Immundisolibacter sp.: one gene and its partner. The protein of the gene in region 1 binds, or shares a complex with, the protein of each later gene. Links are inferred from orthologs where the notes say so. Each region holds a gene or a part of one and is shown in the gene's direction. Other genes may lie near its edges. The genes, in order: H5U26_RS12455 and dapF.

Evidence for each region.
Region 2: the proteins of H5U26_RS12455 (region 1) and dapF are in contact, whole or in part, in a solved structure (PDB 5YGU), measured with the Escherichia coli proteins. The link is inferred for Immundisolibacter sp. from one-to-one orthologs.

Annotation. Positions count from the first base shown.
Region 1 is NZ_JACIZD010000014.1:34,553-40,739, reverse strand. Bases 2,815-5,533 are described here. They hold H5U26_RS12455 (RNA pyrophosphohydrolase), read left to right. Parts: upstream 2,815-3,781; coding sequence 3,782-4,285; downstream 4,286-5,533. Other genes in these bases: H5U26_RS12445 (heme biosynthesis HemY N-terminal domain-containing protein), read left to right, coding at 5,297-5,533; H5U26_RS12450 (uroporphyrinogen-III C-methyltransferase), read left to right, coding at 4,410-5,300; H5U26_RS12460 (HAD family hydrolase), read right to left, coding at 3,002-3,670. In the rest of the region: H5U26_RS12470 (peptidylprolyl isomerase), read right to left, coding at 1-538; LPS assembly protein LptD, read right to left, coding at 568-2,769; more of H5U26_RS12445, read left to right, coding at 5,534-6,187. UniProt on the Escherichia coli protein: Master regulator of 5'-end-dependent mRNA decay.
Region 2 is NZ_JACIZD010000027.1:630-6,851, forward strand. What follows is about bases 1-2,754. They hold dapF (diaminopimelate epimerase), read left to right. Parts: upstream 1-849; coding sequence 850-1,659; downstream 1,660-2,754. Other genes in these bases: H5U26_RS14810 (ATP-binding protein), read left to right, coding at 1-826; H5U26_RS14820 (DUF484 family protein), read left to right, coding at 1,656-2,324; H5U26_RS14825 (tyrosine recombinase XerC), read left to right, coding at 2,321-2,754. In the rest of the region: more of H5U26_RS14825, read left to right, coding at 2,755-3,217; fumarate/nitrate reduction transcriptional regulator Fnr, read right to left, coding at 3,435-4,202; H5U26_RS14835 (MarC family protein), read right to left, coding at 4,282-4,866; H5U26_RS14840 (M90 family metallopeptidase), read right to left, coding at 4,863-5,648; H5U26_RS14845 (NAD(P)H-binding protein), read right to left, coding at 5,664-6,222. UniProt on the Escherichia coli protein: Involved in the succinylase branch of the L-lysine biosynthesis and in the biosynthesis of the pentapeptide incorporated in the peptidoglycan moiety. Catalyzes the stereoinversion of LL-2,6-diaminopimelate (L,L-DAP) to meso-diaminopimelate (meso-DAP).

The DNA of each region.
Region 1 (6,187 bases):
GCGGCAGGGCAATCAGGATGTGCGCCAGGTGGTAGCGGCCGGCGGCGGTATCGCCGCCCTCGGCCAGGAAGCGCTCGACCTCGGCATCGGACACGTTGATGCGGGAAATGACTTCCTTCTGGCGCAGCTGGGTGATGCGCATCTCGCTGCGGATCTGCTCACGAAAATCCTCGAAGCTGCCGCCGTCGGCGACGACTGCCTCGCGCATCTGGGCCAGCGACAGATTGTTGCGGGCGGCGATGTTCTGCAGCGTGAAATTCAGTTCGTCGTCGCCGATGTTGATGCCGGCCTGGTCGGCCAGCTGCATCTGCAAGCGCCGCACTACCAGGTGCTCGAGCACCTGCCGCTCGAACTCCCGTCGCGGCGGCGTGGCCGTGCCCCGGCTGCGCAAATCCGCCAGGATGCGCTGCACCTCGCGCTCGAGTTCGCTCTGAACGATCACGTCCTTGTTGACGACCGCCACGACGCGGTCAAGGTTGGCCGCCGGTGCCGCCCACGGCAACACAACGGCGCACAGCACGGCGAGCAATCGTTTCACGTCAGGGTGCCTTGTCCGCAGGATCGCAATCAGAAGCCGTAGGCGTTGCGGTCGTAGCCGAACACGCCTTCGGTGAGCAGGTTTTCCACTTTGTTGCCGATGTTGGTCAGTCCCTTCAGTTCGAGCTCGAACATGATGGCGCTGGTGGTCTCGCCGCTGAGGTTGCGGATGTAGCGCCGGGTAACCACCCGCGCGCCCCAGCAGCAACTCTCATAACCCAGACCGACGAAGCTCTCGATGATCTTGGACTCCGGCAGCGAGTAGTAAGACCGGCCCACCAGCTGCCAGTTTCGGCCCAGCGGGACGACGCCCGACAGGTCGATCTGTTCCAGGCTGTCGGTGAGACCCGGCGCAGACAAGTTGGGCAGCTCCCGGCGCATGCGATAGGACGCATTCAGCAGCGTGCCGCCCGTGCCCCGGTAATGCAGGCCAAACACGGAACGCTGCGTGCTGCCGCTGTCCGGATCCCATTCCAGATCACCGCTGGCCGTCAATGCGCGTGTCAGGCGCGCCCATAGCTCGCCGACGATGGCCGACTCGCGGCTGTCCAGCGCTGGGCCCGGGCGCAGGCTGACCTGGCGATCCCGCAGGTAGCGAATCTGGCCGAGGCTCGCGCGCAGCATCTCGACCCCGCTGGTCCCGCTCAGGAAACGGCTGGTGACGGCCGCCGTGACCTGGTTGGCATCGCCCTGGCGATCCGGGCCAGAAAAGCGGTTGGTACGAAACAGCGACTGGAAGCTGAAATCCGTATCGCCGGTGTCGAACACGGGAATGTCGTCCTGGTCCCGCTGCGGGATGTACAGATAGAACAGCCGCGGTTCGAGCGTCTGCTGCGCGCTCACGCCCCACAGGTCGAGGTCACGCTCGAAAAACAGCCCGCTGTCCAGGCTGAGGATCGGCACCGAGCGGCTCGGCGCATCGTCCAGCCCCGGCAACTGGTCGTTCAGCTGGTACTGCGTGTAGCGAAAGCCGACCCGTGGCTCGATCCGAAACGCCGCCCGCTCCCACGGCAGGCTGATGCTGGGATACAGGTCCAGGCGCGTGCCATCGACCAGGTCCGGGTGGTCGTAGGCGGTGTACTCGCTGTCCAGTGCGTAATTCAGGCCACCGAACGTGAAGCCGGATGTGTTGAACATCAGCTGCGGCAGGCGCCGGTACGGCCGCGTGCCGCTGAGGGTCTGATAGGTCTCGACCTGCCCCATGACACGCCAGTTGTCACCGTTGTAGGTGGTGTTTGCCAGGCGCTGCAAGTGGGTGGTGCTTACATCGCTGATGCCGTTACCGAAGTCCTCGAAATAGGCGTCATCGGACACGCTGTTGTAGGTGAGGTAATGCGTCCAGCGCGGCGTGAAGGCGCCTGACTGGGACATGAACAGGGCGTTGCGGTTGCGGTCGGCAACCTTGTCGGACGGCAGGAAACTGCCGCCGATCTCGCCCTGCACGTCAGTGAACAGGTAGCGCCCCAGCCCCTCCATCATCAACCCGCGCTTGCTCATGTAGCGGGGGGTGATGGTGGCGTCGTAGTTGGGCGCCAGGTTCAGGTAGTACGGCGCCCGCAGCTCGAAACCGATTTCGTCGGAATTGCCGGCGCTTGGCGCCAGGAAACCCGACTTGCGCTTGTCGGAGAGCGGAAAGCTGAAATACGGGCTGTACAGGATCGGTATGCCCTTGAAGTCCAGCACCACGTTGCGCGCCGAGCCTTTGCCGGCGTCAAAATCCAGATCGACCTTGGTCGAGCGCACCGCCCAGTCGCGCTTGCCCGGCGGACAGGTGGTGTAGAAAGCGCCTTCCAGCGTATGCCGGCTGGCATCGCGGCGAATGATGCGCGTGGCGCGACCCCGCGCCCGCTTCTCGCGCAGCGCATAGCTGGCGTTCTCGATGGTGCCCTGGTCGGCGTCGATGTTGTAGGACAGGCTGCTGCCCTCGAGCATCATGCGGCTGTCGCCGAACACCACCGCGCCGGTGGCCACCGCCGCCTGGCTGTCGCGGTTGAACGTGACCTCGTCGGCGTTGAGCTGACGATCGCCCTTGACGATGGCCGCCTGGCCGCTGAGCAAAATATCCCCCGAGGGCTGGGCTTCCGACGAGTCGGCTACCACGTAGATCGGCTGACCGCTCGCCTTGGCCCGCGCCGCCACCGCCGGATCGGGACCGATGAACTCGAATGCGCTGCCGCACTGGGCATCGCTCGGCTGGCTCACCGCCGCCTGCCCGGCCACGCTCAGGAGCACTGCATAAAGCCCGACGACGGCCGTGCACGCCCGTCGAAAAACCGCTGAATTGGAGTAGCGCAACGTAAGTTAAGCCCAGGCGCGGACGGTTAACAAAACGCCCCGGCGGGTGCGGGGCGTTGCATGTTCGTGGGGCATTGCCGTGTGCCTGAACACCACGGCGGATCACCCACGAGCGGCGACGATGATAGCAGACCCCCAGCGGCGCCGGCCCGGCTGCCGCGCAGCACGCTCAGGGCACCCCGCGCAGGCTGATCTGCGACCAGCCACGGGCGGCGGCAATCGCCGTCAGTTGCGGGTCCGCATCCACCACGACCGGCACATCCACCTGCTCCAGCAGCGGCAGATCGTTGTGGGAATCGCTATAGAAATAGGTGTACGCACCGGCGTAGCCATAGCGGCTTTGCCAGGCCTTGAGGCGAGCCACCTTGCCGGCCTGAAAACAGGGCGGGTCCAGCGCGCGCCCGGTGAAACCTTCCGCGTCACGCTCCGGCTCGGTGGCGATCAACGCCGGCACGCCCAGCAGGCCGGCGATCGGCCCGGTCACGAAACGGTTAGTGGCCGTAATGATGACCGGCATGTGGCCATCGCGGCGGTGGCGCTCGATCAGGGCCCTCGCCCCCGGCGCCACCCGCGGGACGATCCACTCGGCCACGAAACGCTCGCGCAGCTCGAGCAGGCGCGCCAGGGGCAGCTCCCGCAACGGGCGCAGCGCAAAGGCCAGAAATTCGTGGATGTCCAGGTCGCCGGCCTTGTACAGGGCGTAATAGCGCGCGTTCTGGGCCTCGTAGGCGGGGCCGTCGACCAAGCCGGCGTCGGACAGATAGCGCCCCCACAGGTAGTCGCTATCGTCGGTCAGCAAGGTGTTGTCCAGATCGAACAGGGCAAGCGTGCGGGCCATTCGGGGCCGTTCCAGGTAGGGCTGCGTGCTAACATCGACCGCAAGTTTACAGTGCCGTGCCAAGGCTTCGGCCCTTGCCGGCAGCGTACGCAATAGCAGAAGGATCGCGCCATGATCGATGCGGAAGGCTTCCGGGCAAACGTCGGCATCATCCTGGTCAACGACGCTGGCCTCGTGTTCTGGGGCCGGCGCATCGGCCAGAACGCGTGGCAGTTCCCCCAGGGCGGCATCAAGCACCGAGAGTCGCCCGAACAGGCGCTGTATCGCGAGCTGCGGGAAGAGGTCGGCCTGACCTGTGAGGACGTGGAACTGCTGGGCGCCACCCAGGGCTGGCTGCGTTACATGATCCCGCGCCGCTATGTGCGGCGCGACCGGCCGCCGTGCATCGGCCAGAAACAGCTGTGGTACCTGCTGCGCCTGACCGCGGGCGAGGAGCGCATCCGCCTCGACGCCGATGGCACCCCGGAGTTCGATGCCTGGCGCTGGGTCGATTACTGGGCCCCGCTGACGCAGATCGTCAACTTCAAACGCGAGGTCTACCGCCTGGCGCTGGAGGAATTGGCGTGCCGGGTGCCGGCGCCGCCGCTCGCACACCCGCAGTCCCAGCGTGCCTGATTCAACGGCAGAACCGGCCGGGTCGCCGACCGCGGCGGACCCACCTGCGGCGGCGGGCGCAAAAGTCGGTCGGCCCGGGGGGCGATCGCGTGTTCCGCGGCTGCTGGGCGCCGTGTTGGTGCTCGTGGCGCTGGTCCTCGCCGGCGCGGGCGTGTGGTTGCGCATCTGGCTGCCGCTGCGGGCACAACTGGCCGAACAGGCTGCAAATCAGAGCGAACTGGCGCGGCGCCTGGATGCACTCGACGCCTGGCAGGCCACCGTGAACGACGACGTTGCCACCCTCGAAGCCCGCAGCCGCGACCTGGCAAGGCGCCTGGACCGGCTGGGTCCGGCGCAGCTCGCCGAATGGTCGCTGGCGGAAGTGGCGTATCTGCTGCGCGGTGCACAACGCTCGGCTGGGATGGATTACGACCCTGGGCGAGCCGCACTGGCACTTGGCCTGGCCAGTGCCAGTCTGGAGGCTGTCCCCCACAGCGACGACCTGCGCCGGGCGATCTCCAGTGCCCGCGCCGCATTGGAGAAGGTGCAGGTGCCGGACGTGAACGCGCTTGGCCAGGAACTGGCGCAGGTTGCCGCCGCCCTGCGCACCGCCGCCCTGCGGGAACCGGGCACGACGGCTGTCGCAGCCGCCCCGTCCGGCTGGCGCGGCACGGTGCAGCAGGTCTGGAATCAGCTGGGGGACATCATCGTGGTACAGCGCGTCGGCACGCCAGTGCAACCGCTGCTGCGACCGCAGGAACATGCGTATCTGCGACAGCAACTGGCCTTGAAGCTGACCGCCGCCGACTTCGCCCTGCACCGGCGCGATAGCCTCGCCCTGCAGTCAGAACTGGCCGACCTGCGCAGCTGGGCCGACGCGTATCTGGACACCAGCCAGCCGGCCACCGCCGAAGCCCTGGCCTCGCTGACCCGTCTGGCCGGCATCGACCTTCGCCCGCCGCTGCCGGATCTGTCCGGCCTCGATGAGCAACTCGAAGCGCTGCGCCGCGCCGTGAGCACGGACCGCATGCCATGAGGCGCCTGCTGTGGCTGCTGCTGGCGGCCGCGGCCGGCGTGCTGGCGGCCAGCGTGGTGGCCGGGCAACCGGGATACCTGCTGCTGGCGTGGGGGGATTGGCGGATCGAGATTCGCAGCCTGCTGCTGGCGCTGGTCCTCGCGCTGTTGCTGTTCGGCCTTCTGCACTGGCTGCTGGGCACCGCCTACCGGACCCGCCAGGCCTTGCTGCGGCGGCGACTCGGACGCCAGCTGCGCCGCCGTGAGCAGTCCGAAGCGGACCTCGCGGCGGGTGTCCTCGCGTTGCTCGAAGGCCGTTACCCGCAAGCGCAAAAACTGCTTCAGCGCAGCCGGCGCGCGGCAGCAGCGCCGGTCCTGCACGCCCTGGCGCTGGCTCATCTGGCAAGGCTGCGCGCGGATGCAGCCGGCCGCGAGCGCGAGTTCGCCGCCGCCCGGGCGGCAGCACCCCACGCCCGACTGGCCATCGCGCATCTGCAGGCACAGGCCCAGCTCGATGCGGGCGACACCACCGCCGCGGCGGCCACGCTCAAGGACCTGCCCGATCACGACAGTCCGCGCCTGCTGCAGCTCCAGGCGCATCTGGCGCGCCAGCGTCATGACTGGCAGACCCTGCACGATCTGCTGCCGCGCCTGCGACGCGCTGGCGTCATCGACGCCGCCGAAGCAGCTCGCCAGGAAGTCGACATCGCCTGCGCGCGCCTCGCCGACAGCGAAGTGCCAGACCTGCTGTGGCCGCAACTGAGCCGGCGCCTGCGCCGTGACGGCCGGGCGCAGCTCGCCTACGCACAGGCGCTGTGCCGGGTCGGCCGGCACGATGCCGCACAGGAAGTGCTTGGCCAGCTGCTGCTCGACGACTGGCAACCGGCAGCGGTCGATGCCTTCGGACGC
Region 2 (6,222 bases), on another replicon or contig:
CTTGGAGAACCTGTTGCCAGCGCCCCCTGCGCCTGTCGACTGGCAGGCGACCCTGGCGGCGCGCTGGCAGGTTTTGCCCGGCAAGCGGCGCGCGCTGGTGCCGATCGCCCACCCGCAGCGCCTGGACCTGGACGACCTGCAGGGCATCGACCGCGCCAAGGCGGCGCTGGATCGCAACACGCGCCAGTTCCTGGCCGGCGCGCCGGCCAATGACGCGCTGCTGTGGGGCAGTCGCGGCACCGGCAAGTCCTCGCTGGTCAAGGCGCTGCTGACGCGCCATGCGGCCGCGGGTCTGCGCCTGATCGAGGTCGACAAGGACCACCTGATCGACCTGCCGGACATCGCCGCCGCGACCGCCGGCCTGCCCTATCGCTTCGTCGTGTTCTGCGACGACCTGTCGTTTGGCAGTGACGAGCCGGCCTACAAGGCGCTCAAGGTGGCCCTCGACGGCTCGGTCAGTGGTGGACGCGAGCACCTGCTGATCTATGCCACCTCCAACCGCCGCCACCTGTTGCCCGAATATCAGGAAGAAAACGCCCTGACGCGCCACGTCGGCGAGGAGATCCATTTCGCCGAAGCGGTGGAGGAGAAAATCGCCCTGTCCGAGCGCTTCGGCCTGTGGCTGGCCTTTCACGCCTTCGACCAGGATCGCTATCTGGGCATTGCCCAGCACTGGCTGGAGCAACTGGGCTGCCGGGCACCGATCGAACAGTGGCGCGAGGAGGCCCTGCGCTGGGCGCTGAGCCGCGGCAGCCGCAGCGGGCGCAGCGCCTACCAGTTCGCCCGCGACTACGCCGGCCGGCTGGCGTTGGAGGCCGCGCCGTGAGCGCCGGGCTACGCTTCACGAAAATGCACGGCCTGGGCAATGACTTCGTGGTCATCGACGGCGTGCGCCAGGCGGTGGCCCTGAGCACGGCGCAGATTCGCGCGCTGGCGGACCGGCATTTCGGCGTCGGTTGCGACCAGGTGCTGCTGCTGGAAGCGCCGCGGCGCGCCGAGGCCGATTTCACCTACCGCATCTTCAACGCCGACGGCGGCGAGGTGGAGCACTGCGGCAACGGCGCCCGCTGCGCGGCGCGCTTCGTGCACGAACAGGGGCTGAGCGACAAAACGACGTTGAGCTTCGACACCCTGGGCGGCCCGGTGCACCCGCGCCTGCTCGGCGACGGCCAGGTCGAGGTGGAGATGGGCGTGCCCTGCTTCGAACCGGCGCGCATCCCGTTCGAGGCGCCCGCCGAGGCGCTCGATTACCCGCTGCAGGTGGCCGACCAGACGCTGACCATCGCAGCGCTGGCCATCGGCAACCCGCACGCCGTGCTGCGCGTGCCGGACGTGGACAGCGCGCCGGTCGGCACGCTCGGGCCGCTGATCGAGGCGCACGCCAGCTTTCCGCGCCGCGTCAACGTCGGCTTCCTGCAGGTCGTCGATCGCCGCGAGGGCCGGCTGCGCGTGTACGAGCGCGGCGCCGGCGAGACGCTGGCCTGCGGCACCGGCGCCTGCGCGGCGTTCGTCGCGGGCGTGCGCTGGGGCCTGTTCGATGCGCAGGCTCGCCTGCATCTGCCCGGCGGGGTGCTGGAGCTGGCCTGGGCCGGTCCGGGCACGCCGGTTTTCCTCACTGGCCCCGCTGTCACCGTGTTCGAGGGCACACTCGCCGCATGAAAAAATCCATCGCCAAACCCGCCGCCGACGCCGATCAGGTCGCCGCCTACCTGCTGCTGAACCCGGATTTCCTGGAAAGCCACCCGCAGGTGTTCGAGGCGCTGGACGTGCCCCACCCCACCGGCGGCGCCGTATCGCTGGTGGAGCGCCAGGTGGCGGTGCTGCGCGAGCGCAACCGGGCACTGACGGCGCGCCTGGATGCCGTCATCGAGGCCGCCCACCGGCACGACGACCAGTACCGCAAGCTGTTCGAGCTGGCGATCGCCCTGGCCGCCTGCCGCGACATCGCGGCGCTGCTGCATGCCCTGGCCACACACCTGCGGCGCGACTTCGGCACCGACGCGCTGCGCGTGCTGGCGCATACCGCCCCGGCGAGCGGTACGCCGCTTCTGGTCAGCGCGTTCGACCCCGCCCCTTTCACCGCGGACATCGAGCGCAGCAAGCCGCGCTGCCTGCCGCAGTCCGAGCTGCCCATCGTGCAGCCGTACCTGGACGCGCAGACCGTCTCGGCGGCCATCCTGCCGCTGGCCGCCGGAGCGGCTCCGGCCCTGCTGCTGCTCGGTTCCCATGATTCGGAGCGCTTCAGCCCGGAGCTGGGCACCCTGCTGCTGGAACGCCTGGCGCAGCTCACGGGCGCGCACTGGCACCGCCTGTCGGGCGCGTGAAGGCGGTCCCGAGCGTCGATGAGTTTCTGAGCGCGCTGGCCCTGCAGCGCCGGGCAAGTCCGCACACACTCAGCGCCTACCGGCGCGACCTGCTGCGCTGCGAAGGGCTGCTGCCGGCGCTGGGTGCCACTAGCCTTGCTGGCCTCACGCCGCCCCAGGTGCGCCGCCTGATCGGCATGCTGGCGCGCGAGGGCCTGGCCGGGCGCAGCATCGCCCGCCTGTTGGCGGCGCTGCGGGCGTATTACCGGCCGCTGCTGGACGCCGGCTGCCTGCCGGCCGATCCGACCGCCGGCATTGCGGCGCCCAAAAGCCCGCGCCGCCTGCCGGCAACGCTGGACGCCGACCATCTGGCGCGCCTGCTCGACTTTGCCGGCGAGGACCCGCTGGCCCGTCGCGACCGGGCGCTGTTCGAGCTGCTGTACTCGTCCGGCCTGCGCCTGGCCGAGGTGGTGGCGCTGGACCGGGCGGATCTCGATCTTGCCGACGCCAGCGCGCGGGTCACCGGCAAGGGCAGCAAGACGCGCATCGTGCCGGTCGGCAGCCGGGCGCGGGACGCCCTGAGCGACTGGCTCACCCTGCGCGCGACCCTGGCCGCAGACTGTCCGGCGCTGTTCGTCAGCCGCCACGGCGCACGCCTGTCGCCGCGGACCGTCCAGCAGCGCCTGCGTTACTGGGCCGACCGCCAGGGTATCGACCGGCGGGTGTACCCGCACCTGCTGCGCCACTCCTGCGCCAGCCATCTGCTGGAATCGTCCGGCGACCTGCGCGCGGTGCAGGAACTGCTGGGCCACGCCAGCCTGGCGACCACACAGATTTATACGCACGTGGATTTTCAGTACCTGGCGCGCGTGTACGACGCGGCGCACCCGCGGGCCCGCCGCAAAGCCCCCTGACCGGGTGCGGCGCCCTGTAGGAAATGGCACTCGGTGGGAGCGGCGCCCCCGCCGCGAATCTGTCACAGGTTCGGCCCGGGGGCGGGCCTCCAACGGGGGTTTTTCCAGTGAAGATTCGGCCCGAGGCGGGCCTCCCACAGCACTTGGCTTGAGGGTGGGAGCGGCGCCCCGCCGCGAAGCTGCCGCAGATTCGGCCCGAGGGCGGGCCTCCCACGGGTCAGGAAACCCGGCTCTGGTCGTTTGCCGACAGCTGGCCTGAGAAGGCCGCCAGCGCACTGCTGTTGGTGATGCGCACCAGACGACCGTCGACATGCACCAGCCCATCGCGCTGCAGCTTGCCGAAGGCACGGCTTACCGTTTCGGCCGCCAGGCGCAAATACGCGGCGATGTCCTGGCGTGACATGGGCAGGTTGAATTCGGTCGCCGAGAAGCCGCGCTGGGCGTAGCGCTGCGACAGATCGAGCAGCAGCAGCGCCAGGCGTCGCTCCGGCGAATGGTCGCCCAGGGTCAGCAGCTGTTGCTCCTTGCCGGCGATCTCGCGGCTCATCAGGCGCATCAGTTGATGCTGCAGGGCCGGCACGCGGGCCGCCGCGTGTTCCAGCAGATCGAACGGCACCTCGCACACGCCGGCCAGCTGCAGGGCCTGGGCGGTGACTTGATGCCGGTGCTCGATCATGCCGTCCAGGCCAATCACCTCGCCGGGCAGGTGAAAGCCGATGATCTGCTCGCTGCCGTCCGCACCCAGGATGTAGGTCTTGACCGCGCCACTGCGCGGCACGTAGATGGCCCGGAATGGCTCGTCGGCCCGAAACAGTATCCTGCCCCGAGTGAACGGGCGGGTGCGGGATACGATGCGCTCCAGCTCGGCCACATCGGCATCACTCATGCCGTAGGGCAGGCAAAGGTCATGCAGATTGCAGGTGCTGCAGGCAGCCTTGAGGCCACTGAGCGTGACGACGTTTGCCGCGGGGGAGTCGGCTGTCATGCGGTCCAGCGTGATGTGGGAAAACGTGTGTGAAACCTATCACAAACAGTGTTCATGGTCGTTTGTGGTGCGCAGCGTCTCAGGCCAGAAAGTGCCGCACGCCCTCCAGCATCATGTTCACCGAGACCAGGTTCAGCAGCAGGCCGGTCAACTTTTCCAGGGCGTTGAGGCCGCGCGGCCCAAGTGACTGGGCGATGCGTCGCCCCGGCAGAAACGTGACCAGGGTGACCAGCATGGCCCCCAGCAGGCCCAGCGCGAGCAGCCCCAGCGGCACCTGCTGCTGGGTCCGCAGCAGGATGACGGTGGCGATGGCCGCCGGCCCGGCAATCGCCGGCACGGCGATCGGCACCAGCAATGGGTCGGCTGCGTAGCCGTCCTGGAAGGCGCCCTGCGGGCCGCCGTAAATCATGCGCAGCGACAGCAGAAACAGGATCACCCCGCCGCCGATGTGCAGCGCCGGCTCGGTGATGCCGAAGGCACGCAGCAGGCCCGCGCCGCCCCAGCCGAGCAGCAGCAGCACGCCGAACGCGAACAGGGACTCGCGCAGCACGGCGCGCCGGTAGGCGGCAGCGTCGAGCCGCCCCAGGGCCGCCAGCACCAGTGGCAGGTTGCCGAACGGGTCGGTGACCAGCACCAGCAGCAGGATCTGTTCCGGCAGGCTCACGGCGGCTCGGCCAGCGCCGGCCAGTGCGCGGCCGGATCCTGGCGGTAGAACAGCGCCAGTTGCGCGTAGACGGCCGGGTAGCCGCGCTGCAGGCCGGGCGGATCGTCAAAGAACATCTCGCTCGCCACGGCGAAGAACTCGGCCGGTGACTGGGCGGCATACGGGTCGAGCACGGTGCGCAGGTGGCGCAGCGCACGCCGACCGAGGTGTCGGTAGGCGGCGGAAAAGGCGGCTGTCCAGGCGGCCGGATCCATGCCCGGGTGCAGGGGCGGATGGCCATTGGTGTCGCCATCGAGCTGGTCGAGCTTGTGCGCGCATTCGTGAATGACGACGTTGTGGCCGTGGCCCTGCCCGCCGGCCGCGACCTCGGCCAGGGACAGGATCAGCGGCCCGGCGGCCCAGGACTCGCCGCTGCGCCAGTCCTCGACCTGGTGCACCACGCCGGCTTCGTCCACCTCCTCGAAGCGGCTGCGAAACTCGTCCGGGTACAGCACCAGCGCATGCCAGCCGCGGTACCAGTCAAGGCCCAGATTCAGCACCGGCAGCGCCGCCTGCAGGGCGATGGCCAGCGCCTGTGGGCGGTCGATGGTGGCCTGGTCAACCGGCTCCAGAACCTTGGCCGCCAGAAAGTCGAGCGCAAGCTGCTGCAGCCGCTGCCGATCGGCCTGCGGCCAGTGGGCCAGCACCGGCACGCGGGCGAAGGCGGCAGGCCAGTCCTGCGCCACCTCCAGTGCCGGTGCCCTGCGGCGCCCGGCCAGCCAATCGCGCCAGCGCGCGAGCATGCGCGCCCTGCGGCCCTAGCCGGCCAATGCGGCCAGTTTGGCGGCCAGCTCGGCGTCGCTGTCGTGGCCGGCCTCGCCCCAGAACACGCTCAGTTCGCGCCTGCCGACCGCCGGATGGGTGACGCAGGCCAGCATCACGCGCGCCAGATCGGCGCGGGCAATCTGGTAGCGCATCTGCAGCGGCCAGTCTTGGGCTGTGATGGTCAGCGCGTGGGCACCGCCGGGTTTGTCGTTCAGGATGCCGGCGCGCACGATGGTCCAGTCCAGGCCGCTTTTTTTCAGGTACTCGCCCTTGTCCAGCGAGTGGTCGCGCAGGCCCGGCTTGACCCGGTTCAGGATCGCCATGGCGGTGGAGGGTTCCGTCAGGCCAATCGTCGACAGCAGCACCAGCCGGCCCTTGAAGCCGCGCTGCTTGCACGCTTCCACGGTGTTGACCAGGCCGCCGTACATGACGGCGCGGATTTTTTCGCGGCTGGCGAACATGCCGCGCCCGGCGATGCCGCCGGTGATGTCCACCGTGAACACGATGCCGGCCCAGTCCGGATCGATGGCCTGCGCCAGCGTCTCCGGGCGC